4 regions of the Edaphobacter dinghuensis genome follow, and region 4 is predicted to be linked to each of the others. Evidence: predicted binding sites of a transcription regulator. Region 4 holds the regulator's gene; each other region holds the start of a gene.

Region 1 (3,398 bases), on a different contig from region 4:
TGCCGGAGAGGTCGTAGTTGTTGACCGGTTTGCTGGAGATGATCAGCTTGGTCTTTTCGACGGTGGTGCGCTCGAGCATTCCCTGATCGACGAGGGCGTCGTAGGGTGTGGTCTTGCTGGTGTCGGAGACGTCAGCTTGGACGGGAAACTTCATTGAATCGGGCCAAAGGCAGGCAGGATGCGCACTGTAGTAAGTGTCGATGGCGTTTTTGAAGTTCATGTTGTTGTCGACCTTCTTATTGCAGCCGGTGGCCATCAGCACAACTGCGCCGCACAAGGCCGCTGCATGCATGGTGGAACGAATGGTGCGCAGATTCATTAAGCAGTCTCCTCTTTCCCAAGTTCTTATGTGGGATGCAGAAGAATGGTCGTGCGTCTTATGGTGATGGGGTTGCCTCAGGGCCGGGCTTTTCTATGTGTGCTGTCTAATTTTTTTACATGTAGTCGACGCCGTACTGCACGGGGATCTGCGTGAAGGCAATGCGCGTCGGTGCGGATTCGCGTGCGGGCAGCATCCCGGCGAAGTGCAGCGTGGTGTGGCCGTACTTGAGGTTGAGCTTGTCCATGGTGGCGGAGAGCTCGGCGCGGTTGTTGGGATCGACGAAGAGCTCTGTCTGATATTCATTCTCAGGAATGAGATTGCGCAGCGTGACGCCGACGAAGAAAGGCCGCTGAAACTCCGCACCTTGTGGGCGCTGGCTCCATATGCCGCGCAGCACTTCGAGCAGCGTCAGGGTGTCGCGGCAGTCGCGGAAGCGTGCCTCCATGCCCCAGCCGGAGTGAGTGAGGCCGCTGAAGTGGCGCTTGGCCTTGATGCGCGCAGCCTGCTCTTTGGTGAGGGAGAAGCGTATCGTCACCGCCATGGAGCCGGTGTAGAAGTTTTCCATGCGAAGACGCATCGCTGCTTTGTGCAGCAATTTATGTGCGACGGCCCATGCGCCTTCCGGCGTGCGGAACTCGGGCGCCATCACGTGGGAGTGGCCCAGCGATTTTTGTATGCCGCTGCTGACGGGTGCGCCGTCGTCGCCGCTCTCTGCGCCGCGCAGCCAATGGTAGAGGCGGTCGCCCCAGACGCTGTCCCAGAGCTTGTGCATGCCATTGCGATCGAGCGCGAGAAGCTGCTCCATCGTGGTGATGCCCTTCGCGTTGAGGCGTGCTTCGGTTCGTGCGCCTACGCCGGGCAGGTCGCGCAGTTCGAGGTGAGCGATGGCGCGAGGCAGTTGCGATGGCAGCAGACCGATGAGGCCGTCGGGCTTCTGCATATCGCTGGCAATCTTGGCGAGGTAGCGGTTGGGAGCCATCCCAATAGAGCAGCGCAGCGCCTCGCCGACATTCTTGTAGATCGACTGCTTGATCTCGAGCGCGATCTTTCTCGCTCGAGGCGGCTCCTGCTCGCGGCCCATTAGCTCGCAGGACATCTCATCGATGGAAGGTGTGTGAGCGACCGGGCAGACCAGTTCTACCGCCTTGGCAATGCGTGCGGAGTAGTCGGAGTAGACTGCATGATCTCCTTCGATCAGCACAATGTCCGGGCAGATGCGTTTGGCTTCGCCTACCTGCGTGCCGGTCTTGATCTTCAGTCTCTTTGCCTCGTAGCTTGCAGCGATGCAGCAGGTCGTGTCCGCCATTGTGGGGACGACGGCGAGCGGGCGACCGCGATACTCCGGGTGCAACTGCTGCTCGACCGACGCGAAGAAGCTGTTCAGATCGACGTGCAGGAAGGTGAAGCGATCGGGTTGGGGTGGAAAAGCCATCGACCAGTTATGTCTATTATATTCGCTTTATATTCGCTTCTCGCGGCTAGCGTCTCGGTTTAGAGAGATGCGGAAATACGTCTTGGAGCTATCTGTAAGGACTGCTGATTGAGAGGTGCCGCTGCTAGAATCGCTCTTCTATGGGCCATTCCGATCAATCTGTCGCATCGCCTGCTGCTAAATCAGGATTGCATCAATCCAAACTCGCCGAGCTTGCCGTGCGCCACGCAATTGCCGAGGAGGGCGGAGGCGTGGAGCGGCGCGAGCGTGAGCGCAAGGCGGGCAAACTCTCTGCGCGAGAGCGCGTCGAGTTTTTGTTGGACGAAGGCACGTTTGAAGAGACCGATAAGTTTGTTACGCATCGCGCGACCGATTTTGGCATGGACGCGCAGCGCGTTCCCGGCGATGGATTTATCACCGGCTATGGGCGCGTGCAGGGGCGTGTGGTCTTTGTCTTCGCGCAGGACTTCACCGTCTTTGGCGGTTCGCTGTCGGAGGCGAACGCCGCGAAGATCGTCAAGATCATGGACATGGCGATGAAGGTAGGAGCACCGATTGTTGGGTTAAACGATTCGGGCGGCGCGCGCATTCAGGAAGGCGTCGTCTCGTTGGCTGGTTATACGGACATCTTTCTGCGCAATACGCTCGCTAGCGGAGTGGTGCCGCAGATCTCGGCCATACTGGGACCGTGCGCAGGCGGGGCGGTGTATTCGCCTGCGATTACAGACTTCACTTTGATGACGGAGAAGACGAGCTACATGTTTGTCACCGGGCCGGATGTCATCAAGACCGTAACGCATGAAGACGTGACCAAGGACGCTCTGGGCGGCGCAGTGACGCACAACGAGATCTCCGGCGTGGCGCACTTTATGGCGCACGACGATCAGGAGTGCCTTGCGATGGTGCGTGAGCTGTTGGGTTTTCTACCGTCGAACAACCTCGATGACCCTCCGCGCAAGATGACGCAGGACGATGCTGCGCGCGCCGATGTTGCGCTCGACAGTATCGTTCCCGAAGAGAGCAATCAGCCGTATGACATGGTCGATGTCATCTCGCGTGTGGTCGATGATGGCTATTTCTTTCAGGTGCAGGAGCACTTTGCACGGAATATCGTCGTCGGTTTTGCACGAATGGCGGGACGGTCTGTGGGAATTGTGGCTAATCAACCGGCGTACCTTGCCGGTGTGCTCGACATTGACGCCAGCGTGAAGGGTGCGCGGTTTGTGCGGTTCTGCGATGCCTTCAACATTCCGCTGATTACGTTTGAGGATGTGCCTGGCTTTTTGCCGGGCATTCAGCAGGAGCATGGCGGCATCATTCGTCATGGCGCAAAGCTGTTGTATGCGTTTGCCGAGGCGACGGTGCCGAAGCTGACGGTGATTACGCGCAAGGCCTATGGCGGAGCGTATTGCGTGATGAGCTCGAAGCATCTTCGCACCGATGTAAATCTTGCGTGGCCGACGGCGGAGATTGCCGTGATGGGGCCGGAGGGCGCGGTCAATATCGTCTACAAGCGCGAGCTGGACGCTACGCTGCGCCGTGCTGAAGCGGTCATGCCGCAGGGCGTCTCTCTCAGCGAGGAGCAGAAGCTCGAGGTTCTGGCCGAGGCGCGTAAAGAGAAGGTGGAGGACTTTCGCGAGCGGT
Region 2 (3,398 bases), on a different contig from region 4:
ACCGAGACATTCTTGAAACCCGCGACCGCTTCGGTAATCATCTCTTCGCGCTCGGGAACGGTAAACAGCGGCGTGCCCTTCTCCGAGTTGCGCAGGATCGCTACGACCAGATGGTCCACAATCTTCGCTCCACGCGCAATCAGGTCAAGGTGCCCATTCGTGAGCGGATCAAACGTTCCGGGGTAAATCGCCTTTACGGTGTGCATCACATTTCAAAGCATACGTTGCCTTCGTCTTTCAGGCCAACCAGCTCCGGCACAAAAAATAGGTCAGCAACCAATTAAAATGAAGCAGAAGATAAGCACGTCATCTCGACCGAAGGCGCGCTTTTGCGCCGTAGCGGAGAGATCCCTGTATTTCGCCGTTGCTGTTGCCTGGTATTCACGTCACCCAACAGCCCCAAAAGATATCGGCAGCCCAAAGGCTGCCGATATCTTTCCCGCAAAATTCACACCACCTATTTTTTGCCGCGAACAATATCCTTCGCTTGAGCCTCGCCATTCGCCGGGGCCGCAGGAACATCCACATCAGAGCTGGCACCGGCAATCCCCAGCTTCTGCCGCAGTTCCGCATCCACGCGCCCAAAGACTTCCTTGTTCTCCTTCAGGAAGTTGCGAACATTCTCACGACCCTGCCCGATGCGTTCGCCCTGATAGCTGTACCACGCGCCGCTCTTGTCGACGATGTTGTGCAGCACTGCCAGGTCGAGCACGTCGCCCTCGCGCGAGATGCCTTCGCCATACAGAATGTCGAACTCGGCATCGCGGAAGGGTGCGGCCACCTTGTTCTTGACTACTTTAACCTTGGTCCGCGAGCCAACCACGCTGTCGCCGTCCTTCACTGCACCGATGCGGCGGATATCGATACGGACCGAAGAGTAAAACTTCAACGCCTTACCGCCCGTCGTCGTCTCAGGGTTGCCAAACATCACGCCGATCTTGTCGCGAATCTGGTTAATAAAAATTAGACAAGTTCTGGATTTGGAAACCGTTCCCGTAAGCTTTCGCAGCGCCTGGCTCATCAGCCGTGCCTGCAGGCCCATGTGCGAGTCGCCCATCTCGCCGTCGAGTTCGGCCTTTGGCACCAGCGCCGCCACCGAGTCGACTACCAGCACGTCAATCGCATTGCTGCGCACCAATGCCTCCACAATCTCCAGCGCCTGCTCGCCGTAGTCGGGCTGGCTGACCAGCAGGTTGTCGATGTCCACACCCAGCTTGCCCGCATAAGCAGGGTCAAGCGCATGCTCGGCGTCGACAAACGCCGCCAGACCGCCCGCCTTCTGCGCCTCTGCAATAATTTGCAGCGTAATCGTCGTCTTACCCGAAGACTCCGGCCCAAAGATCTCGATGACGCGCCCGCGCGGCACGCCGCCTACCCCCAATGCAGCGTCAAAGGAGATCGATCCGGTAGAGATGACCGAGATCGGCACAACATCCTTCGATCCCAGCCGCATGATCGAGCCCTTGCCAAACTGCTTTTCCAGCCCCGAAAGGGCCAACTCTATTGCCTTGCTGCGGTCATCTGCCACGTAATTCTCCTCGGGTAAAGTTCAAGCCGGATTCTAGCATCTAAATTAGAAAAAGCAAATAAAAGGCGAATGCCGATAATTCCAACCAATCCTGCCAAAGCCACCTGCGCGCTAATTTTCCGACGGCATCTCGACGTGATCGACGACCAAAGTCTCGACCGGCCCTTTCGTAGCCTTAAGTTTCAGGCCAAGCTGCTCCTGCAAGGCCGTGTAAATCGACGGCCCGCCGTTGGTCTCTGAGCTGGGAACCGTATCGGAGGACCATTTCATCGCAACATCGTACTTGCCCGTGAGGCCGGTTTTGTCGATCACGGGGCGATGCACCTGGCCTTCCAGAGAACTCGCCAAAGACGCCATGGTGATGCCATGCGCCGTAAGCTGAACGCCACGATCGCTGGCTTGAATGCTGGTACCCGTATCGTTGCCCTTTTGATCTGCCGAGTGTTTGAACTTCAGGCCGCTCGAGATGACGAGCAGCTCGAAGACAGGCAGAATTCTGGTTTCGGTGTGCGCCTTCAACTGAAAGCGCTCGGCAAGAATAGGCAGCATCATCGAGCCCCGTTGCCGACCGGTCAGCTTTCTGATCGCGGCTGAGTCGGGTTCGACGATCTTCGCCATCACATCGAAATGCGCGGCGTCGATCGGTCCCGGCACTCCGGAGATCAGGTCTCTCCTGATGCCATAAACCTCTTCGAGAAGGCCTTTTACCGTGATGTTCTTGGCATTGTAGGTATCAATATTGCTCTCGATATCTAACGAGCCGCTGCCGGACTTATTCGGCTTGATGGCGACTACATCATACGCAGGCAGCTTTGCAACCGGTACCAGCGATCCGCTCTGCGCCCACACATTCGGCACAGCAAATATGGTGAGCGCACAGAGCAAGAGCTCTCTGATGCTGCCCGGCTTGTATGCAAGACGTTCTCTCATTCTCTTGAATCGGCATCCATTATCGTTTGAGGAGATCAATTGGCTCGTTCACATCTTCGATCCTGAAGTGCCCGGCGAGCGCTGGATGGCGCTTTTCCACCGCCTTGTACATCTCCCAGGCGATGCGGCGATAGCTGAAGTGGCCGGCCACGCCGGAGCGCAGCTCCGCAATGTAGACGACCTCGGAGAAGTCCATCTTGAACATCGAGCGGCAACGAGTGCCCAGCGGCAGAACGTACTGCGCCGATTGTGCCGCCTCAGGCACACCGGAGTCGCGAAGCTGGCGATAGGCAGCGAAAGCAGCATCCATAGCAGAGGTGTAATCAGCTTCGAGGCCGGCTTCGGCGAGGCTGGGCTGACCGGGGCAAGTCGGCTCTTCGTAGCCGTGGAGATCGGTGAAGGACTGGAGGAGCTGGACGCAACGGCGATGGCGGTGCATGTCGCGGAAGCCGCCGATGTCCATGAGGATGTCGAAGCGGAAGCTGTGGCCGGAGCTGAAGGCGCGCAGCAGCTCGTCGTGAGCGCCGCGATGCTTTGTGCCGAGGTCCAATAACTCGGCACGGCGAGCCTCGGACAGCGCGGCGACGTTGCTGCGGAGCTGGCGATAAGAGTAGTGGCAGTGCGGATAGAGCAGCGAGGTTGCCAGCTCGACCTCGAGCGGCTCAGCGTCATCGAGCAGGTCGACGACTGGCGCGGGATCGATGGGCTGGTTCGCCATCAGCTCGGCAGCGGCAGCAGCGAGTTCGGTTCGGCTGGCTGACTGATACTTGTTCGCTGTGGCGTATTTGACCAGCGTTGGTGCGGTTTTGATGGGGCGCAGCAGAGCTTCGGTGAGGCGGTCGCCGCAGGTGGCGTCGACCGAGCCGATCTCGTTGCAGAGCACCTGAGCGGCGCTGTGCTGCACGTTCCACGCTGGCTCGGTCGCGGCCACGCGGAGCTT
Region 3 (3,398 bases), 320 kb from region 4:
AGGGCCAGCCGTCGCCTTTCCGACGAAGGCTGAGGTAGATGCCAATTATGTTCGATTGATGAAGCGCATGGTCACCTACTCGCGAGAGGGCAAGGGCGTCTTCTGCGGAATCGCAACCCACGACGAGGCCATCATCGAGGAACTGCTTGCCTTCGTTCGCACCAGCAAAGTGCCGCAGAGCGCCTTTGAGTTTCAAATGCTTTACGGGATACGGCGTGACCTGCAACGTCAGTTGGCCGAAGACGGATTCGGCGTCCGTGTCTATATTCCCTTCGGCCCGGAGTGGTACCCCTACTTCATGCGGCGGCTGGCGGAACGCCCCGCCAATCTTCTCTTCCTTCTCCAGAACTTCTTCAGAACTTGAAATCTTCTCTCTCGGATTTTTTCCAAGGAAGACCTCAAAACATCAGCAAACAGCGTGTCAAGTCCCAAAGCTATCTAACTCAAACAAAATAAAACCAATAGCCTTTGCAGGTGAGTTTCTCCCAATTCTCTACAATTTGTTTGTCATTCCCGAAGGGAATCTGCGTTTACTCGAATCACCCAAGCAGTAGATATTCGCGGTAAACCATTCATAAACAGTGATTTACCATCAAGTCTTTTTGAATGAAGACTTTGCAAAATATCCCTTTTATTTTGAAGACTTTAGCGGGGCATAAATATACTTGGCTAACCCAAGGGGGTTATTTGTTTCCGTCTTTCGACCCACGACCAAACACGTACCCTAATGCTGATGTGGCTGCGGCAAGGGATAGATGGGCTTCTGATGCCCAGAAATCTGTCTTGCCCGTTCGGTATGCAACAAACCAGAGTCCTATCGCTGTTCCAAATCCAAGGACGATCATTACAAACGCAATGACGATTGCTGCATGGGACTCGCTGCCGAAAACTTTCCCAAACCATCCCAATTCAGCGTGCAATCTGTTCAGTGCATGTTGGTTTGCAAGCTCTAAGCGCCTCGTTTCTTCTGCGGTACTCAGAGCCGAGTCAAGGTTGGATGATGGGATTTCAACGGGGGGAACTTCAGGTGTTTTATCCGCAGCAACTACGGCACTGAGGGCTTCGTCTCTTTCAGATGCCATATAGATTTTGAAGCCGGAATGTGGCCACTTGCTCCGAGACGGCGAAGATCCTAGCGATGCTGGAAACTGGAAGAGACTTATACTCGTCCACCATTTGCTTCGGCATCAGCAGATTGGCTGCAAATACATTTGCCTCAGTCTCACGCCTGTCCTTGCTTTGACGCTTGGGATCACGCCAGAGTACTTTATAGGCTTCCGACTTCGCCCACTCAGCGTGCATTATCCGGTGACCGAGTTCATGGGCGACGGTAAAAGTTTGGCGAACGCCAGCCTCATCCGCATTTACGAGAATCTGATCCTCAGAAGGATCATATAATCCAGCAACTCCTTCGCTCTCGCCACTAAAGTGGACGAAGCTAACCCGCACTCCAATATCATGCGCGATTTCCACAGGGTTGACAGGAGGTTGATAGACGCCGGACTCGTTCAAAAGACGAATAGCTTCACGTTCGGCAAGACGATAATCAGGCTTGATTAGCTTGGTTTCGAACATGTCCACTCCTCCTCCTGCGGGATCAATCTACTAGTTGTATGTTAGCACGTCAATAACATTGCAGCCAAGTTTTCCACAGGCTCGCCATGCAGGCGAAAGGTGAATTAAAAGCGAATAAAATAAGTACTTGACTAACCCATTGCTTGACCTTATTCTGGGTTAGTCAAGGTGAACGAAATGGAAATGCCGAAAACCCTAATCGAAGCCATCAAATACTTCTCTGATGAACAGACCTGCATCAATGCGGTTGCGTCCCTCCGCTGGCAGGATGGAAGCCCGATCTGCCCAAAATGCAATGCGACTCAAGAGAAACGCAATCACTACTGGCTGGCCACTCAGAAGCGTTGGAAATGCCATGCTTGCCGTAAGCAGTTTAGTGTCAAGGTTGGAACGATCTTTGAAGATAGCCCAATTGAGTTGAGCAAATGGATGTGTGCTCTCTGGCTGCTCGTCAATTGCAGGAACGGTGTCAGCTCGTATGAAGTTGCACGTGATCTGGATATCACGCAGAAGAGTGCTTGGTTTGTCCTACAGCGTCTGCGGTTCATCCTAAAAGACGTGACGATGGAGAAGATGGGAGCTTCCGGTACGCCTGTCCAGATGGACGAATCCTTTCTCGGAGGCAAGCCGAAGAACATGCACAAAAGTCGTCGGCTCAAACTGAAGTTGGGCATGAACGGATATGCAGAAAAAACGGCAGTATTTGGGATGATCGAGACTGGCACTCGTCAGGTTCGCGCTCAGGTCGTTCCCAACGTTAAACGGGTAACTCTACAGAAGGCTATTCTCGATAATGTTGGATTTGGTTCCACGATTCATACCGACCAGTGGCCCGGTTACGATGGCCTAGCGGCGCAGGATTTCGTTCACGCGACTGTGAATCACATGGAAGAGTATGTAACCGCTGGTGGCGTACACACTCAGGCTATTGAGAATTTCTGGAGCCTTCTAAAGCGGGGATTGAATGGCACGTACGTAGCAGTAGAGCCGATGCACTTAGATCGCTATCTGGATGAACAGATGTTTCGCTTCAACAATCGCATCGGACACAACGATGGAAGTCGCTTCATCAAAGCTCTATCGCAGGTAGTAAACCGTCGCCTTACCTATGCTGAGTTGACGGGTAAGGAGGCAGGCTCAGAAGCCTAAACACGGCCCTTTGCGGGGCCATAGACGAATCGAGTATGAAGAGAAGGCTTCGTTGCTTTGGAAGCCTGGATTGCGGCGCGGGAGGAAACCGCGTCAGCCGTAGCGATCTTTGACAGCGCATCTGTGAATGTCTGAGATTCCCGTGGTGGCAGCCCCGAGTTTTTCTTAGACGAACCTGACGTTGATGACATATAACTGTCCTCTCGGCCTTTGCCGACGGATGGCCTACCTGAAGTGTATCAAAGAGGGCTAGTCATGACTAAGCAAGGCGAAAACACGGCATTCACGCTCGTATTCCGCAAGGGACTCGCGGAGCGGAACCGTCTCCCGATTGAGCAGGTCATAAAAACCTTGCAGGAGTTTCAGGAGATGATTCGAGAAGTGGGACGTCAAGTTCAACGCCGCAATGGCGTTGAGAATGCTGATGGAGACTTCGGCATTGAACTGCTTGCTTCCACCACAGGACTTGTGTTCCGGAAAGGAAGCGTTAAAGCTAATGCCGCTGCTACTCGCGATCTAGCTAACGCCCAAGAAACATTGAGCCTCATCTACAGCAACGTTCGCTCCTACTCTAAACCCGTAGTTACACAAATGGAGCCAACGGATGCTGTCATTGCTAGGCGAATGTACAAAATTGGCGAACTGCAACGCGAGGCGAAAACAGAACTTGCGGT
Region 4 (3,398 bases):
AGGCCTAGCTATTGCTGAAGAATGACGGTGTCTCCGCTGTTGAGTCCAGCGAGAAGCTCGGTTTTGGTGCCGTTCGAGATGCCAGCCTTGATGGCGACTTTGCGGCGACCGTTCTTTTGTTTGGGGTCCGGGACTTCGACGGAGGCGTTGCGGTCCTTGTCGTAGATGACTGCCTGTTCGGGGATGGTAAGGACGTTTTTGTGCTCGTCGAGGATGATCTCGGCGTTGGCGGTCATGTTGGCTTTGAGTTCGCCGCCGGGGTTGTCGATGGAGACGCGGACCTCGAAGGTGGTGACGTTATCTTTTTCGACGCCGAGGGGAGCGATCTTGGTGACCTTGCCGTAGAAGGTCTTGTCCTTGAAGGATTCGACCTTGATGCGGGCGGGCTGGCCGAGGTAGACCTTGCCGATGTCGGACTCGTCGACCTTGCCCTGGACGTAGACCTGGGTGGTGTCGCCGATGGTCATGACGAGCGTGGCGGTGGAGCCGAGGACGAGGATGGAGCTGACGGCGTCGCCGACTTCGACGTCGCGGGAGAGGACGGTGCCGTCCATGGGCGAGGTGATGGTGGTGTAGCTGAACTGCTCTTCAAGCTGGCGGAGAGAGGCCTGGGCCTCGGAGACCTGCGACTGCGCCTGCTTGAGTTTGGCGTTGTCGACGGTGATCTGGGCGACGGCTTTGTCGCGGGTGTTGGCGGCGAAGAGATATTTCTGCTCGGCGTCGTCGAGGGCCTGCTTGGAGACGACGCCATCTTTGGACATCTGGAGGGCGCGCTCGTAGGTGTGCTTGTACATGGGCAGGTCGGGCGCCTCGGCGTTGACCTTGTCGTATTCGATGGAGGCAGAGGCGGCGCGTGCGTTCGATTCCGCGGCGGCAAGCTGGGCCTTTTGTGCGGCCACCTGCGCGAGGATCTCGATCTGGTCGAGCTGGGCGAGGAGCTGGCCCTGATGAACGTGGGCGTTGATGTCGACGAAGAGCTTGGTGACGATGCCGCTGGCCTTGGATTTGACCTCGACCTTGGTGATGGGCTGGACCTTACCGGTGGCGACGACGGAGCGGGCGATGTCTCCCCGCTCGACCTTGGCAAGCTGCGAAGGATCGATCTTGGTGCTGCTGCCGGTGGCAGCGATGGTGATGCCGGCAATGACTGCGATGAGCAGAACAGCGATGCCGCCCCAGATCCAGAGTTTGCGTTTATTCTTGCGCGCTGTTGCCACGTGGTCGCTCCGATGCCGGTTGAGATGAACGATTGAGCCGTCTCGGAGCAGTTTACGCAGAATATTGCTGGTTGGTTCCGTTATGGGTGTAAATATCGCTGATGAATTTTTGGAAGGCCAGGCTCAGGCATATTTGCGTAGAACGCCAAGGACTTTGCCCTGGATGCTGACGTTGGCGGCGGGGGCGTAGATGGGGGCCATCTCGGCGTTGGAGGGCTGGAGGCGGATCATGCTGCCCTCGCGATAGAAGCGCTTGAGGGTAGCGTCGGAGCCGTCGACCAGGGCGACGATGATCTCGCCTTCGCGAGCGGTGCGGGTGCGCTCGACCAGGACGTAGTCGCCGGAGACGATGTGCTCGTCGCGCATGGAGTCGCCGCGAACCTCGAGGGCGAAGACCTCGCGGTTGCCGATGATGTCGTTCAACGAGATACTTTCGGCGGTTTCGATGGCTTCTACGGGCTGGCCGGCGGCGATGCGGCCGAGCAGGGGAAGACGCTCGGAGCCCTTCTTCGCCGATCGGGCCGGAAGGACATCGATGGAACGGCTGCGGTTATGGGCGCGCTGGAGCAGCCCTTTGTTCTGCAGGTTGGTGACGTGCTTATGCACGGTGGCAAGAGAACTGAGGCCGAGACCACTGGCGATCTCCTCGTAGGACGGAGAGTAACCATTCTTTTGCGTGAAGCCGGAGAGAAAGTCGAGGACCTCTTTTTGCCGCCGCGTGATAGCCATGCGGAGATTGTAGCGAATAAAAGGCGAATTGCAATAGCTAACTTTACTTTATTGATTCTTAATTTTTCCAGGTACCGATAGTGGGGCATAATTCCCATTTTGAAATGGGGGTATGCAAAAAGATTCACATTCATCTTGTCTCCTCGCCCGGGATCAACCAAGGTGGTTACACGCCGTTGGAATTTGTGACCACAACGGAGATGGAGACAAAAAATGCAGGTATTGATTGTTGAAGATGACGCCGCCTTGGGATCGTTTCTGCAGAAGGGTATGAAGTTGGAGGGCCATGAGGTGCAGTGGGTCGGGGATGGAGAGGCGGCTCTCGCCTATGCCGAAGAGCATCGGCCCGATCTGATGGTGTTGGATCTCAGTCTGCCTCGAAAAGATGGGACGGAGGTCCTGGCAGAGATGCAGGGCCGTTTCGACGAGATGGCCGTGTTGGTATTGACGGGACGGAGCCAGGTGGAAGAGCGGGTGAAGTGCCTGAACCTGGGAGCGGACGACTGCCTGTTGAAGCCGTTCAGCTTTCATGAGCTGACGGCACGATGCCGGGCGCTGTTGCGGCGGCGCGAGCAGTTTGCCGATCCGGTGCTGCGTCATGGCGACGTCGAGCTGAACCGCATGGACCGCAGGGTCTCGCGTAGCGGCGTGGCCGTGGAGCTGACGGTGAAGGAGTTCAACCTGCTGGAGTTTCTGATGCTGCGGCGAGGGCGGTGTTGCAGCCGTACCGAGCTGCTGCAGGAGGTCTGGCACATGTCGCCGGATGTGGGCACGAATGTCGTGGACGTGTACATCAACTACCTGAGAAAGAAGTTGACGGTAAGCGATGAGGACGTTGACGCGAGCTATCCCGTGATTGAGACGGTGCGCGGCGAGGGCTACCAGATGGGCAGCATCAGGAAGATGCCGCAACGGGTCTGCGATATTCCGCGACGTGCGATGTTTGCCAGTGCGTAGTGGGACGCAACCATCGGACGCGGAGCTTGTCGCAAGAATGGACGATGCGCTGCACGGGCTGTGTCAGCCGCTGACGGTGCTGCAATGCAGGCTGGCGATGGGCGAGCTGATCGGCGGACAGGACGCGATGCGGACGGCGATCGCCGAAGCTCTAGTGGAGTGTACGCGGGTGAATCTGGCGGTGAGCCTGATGCGTGAGATGTTGCAGCACGAGCTACAGAAAGATCGAGACGGGCAGGAGAGGACGAGGTGAATCGGATGGGCGCAGGGCAGGAGACGCTGGCGGGGATGGACATTGTGGAAGTGGCGGCGCGCACGGTCGTGCTGGCAAGCGCGGATGCGGGACTGCGGCAGAGGCTGCGGCGGTCGTTGACGGGGCTGCGCTGGCAGGTGCGCGAGGCGACGGGCGGCGCGGAGGCGATGGCGCAGTTGGAGGCCTCGCGTCCGGAGGCGCTGCTGGTGGATAGCTGGCTGCCTGACCTTGAGGTGGGCGAG

The links. The regulator LexA, encoded in region 4, represses DNA repair genes until DNA is damaged. The targets are predictions, from matches to a motif close to CANTTCGCTTTTTATTCGC.
Region 1: the regulator LexA is predicted to act here: its motif matches at 1,773-1,791, upstream of IEW09_RS01655 (Y-family DNA polymerase).
Region 2: the regulator LexA is predicted to act here: its motif matches at 1,583-1,601, upstream of recA (recombinase RecA).
Region 3: the regulator LexA is predicted to act here: its motif matches at 1,675-1,693, upstream of IEW09_RS14470 (ImmA/IrrE family metallo-endopeptidase).

Annotation. Positions count from the first base shown of each region.
Region 1 is NZ_BMGT01000001.1:422,485-425,882, reverse strand. It holds gene IEW09_RS01660 (SEN1982 family lipoprotein) at 1-319, opposite strand, end outside; gene IEW09_RS01655 (Y-family DNA polymerase) at 435-1,754, opposite strand; gene IEW09_RS01650 (acyl-CoA carboxylase subunit beta) at 1,895-3,398, shown strand, end outside.
Region 2 is NZ_BMGT01000002.1:1,168,083-1,171,480, forward strand. It holds gene coaD (pantetheine-phosphate adenylyltransferase) at 1-206, opposite strand, end outside; gene recA (recombinase RecA) at 458-1,528, opposite strand; gene IEW09_RS10550 (TIGR03435 family protein) at 1,640-2,458, opposite strand; gene IEW09_RS10555 (FAD-dependent thymidylate synthase) at 2,478-3,398, opposite strand, start outside.
Region 3 is NZ_BMGT01000003.1:599,653-603,050, forward strand. It holds gene IEW09_RS14460 (proline dehydrogenase family protein) at 1-364, shown strand, start outside; gene IEW09_RS14465 (hypothetical protein) at 684-1,082, opposite strand; gene IEW09_RS14470 (ImmA/IrrE family metallo-endopeptidase) at 1,072-1,575, opposite strand; gene IEW09_RS14475 (IS1595 family transposase) at 1,753-2,724, shown strand; gene IEW09_RS14480 (hypothetical protein) at 2,980-3,398, shown strand, end outside.
Region 4 is NZ_BMGT01000003.1:282,160-285,557, forward strand. It holds gene IEW09_RS13085 (efflux RND transporter periplasmic adaptor subunit) at 9-1,217, opposite strand; gene lexA (transcriptional repressor LexA) at 1,341-1,946, opposite strand; gene IEW09_RS13095 (response regulator transcription factor) at 2,160-2,903, shown strand; gene IEW09_RS13100 (hypothetical protein) at 2,941-3,156, shown strand; gene IEW09_RS13105 (sigma-54-dependent transcriptional regulator) at 3,162-3,398, shown strand, end outside.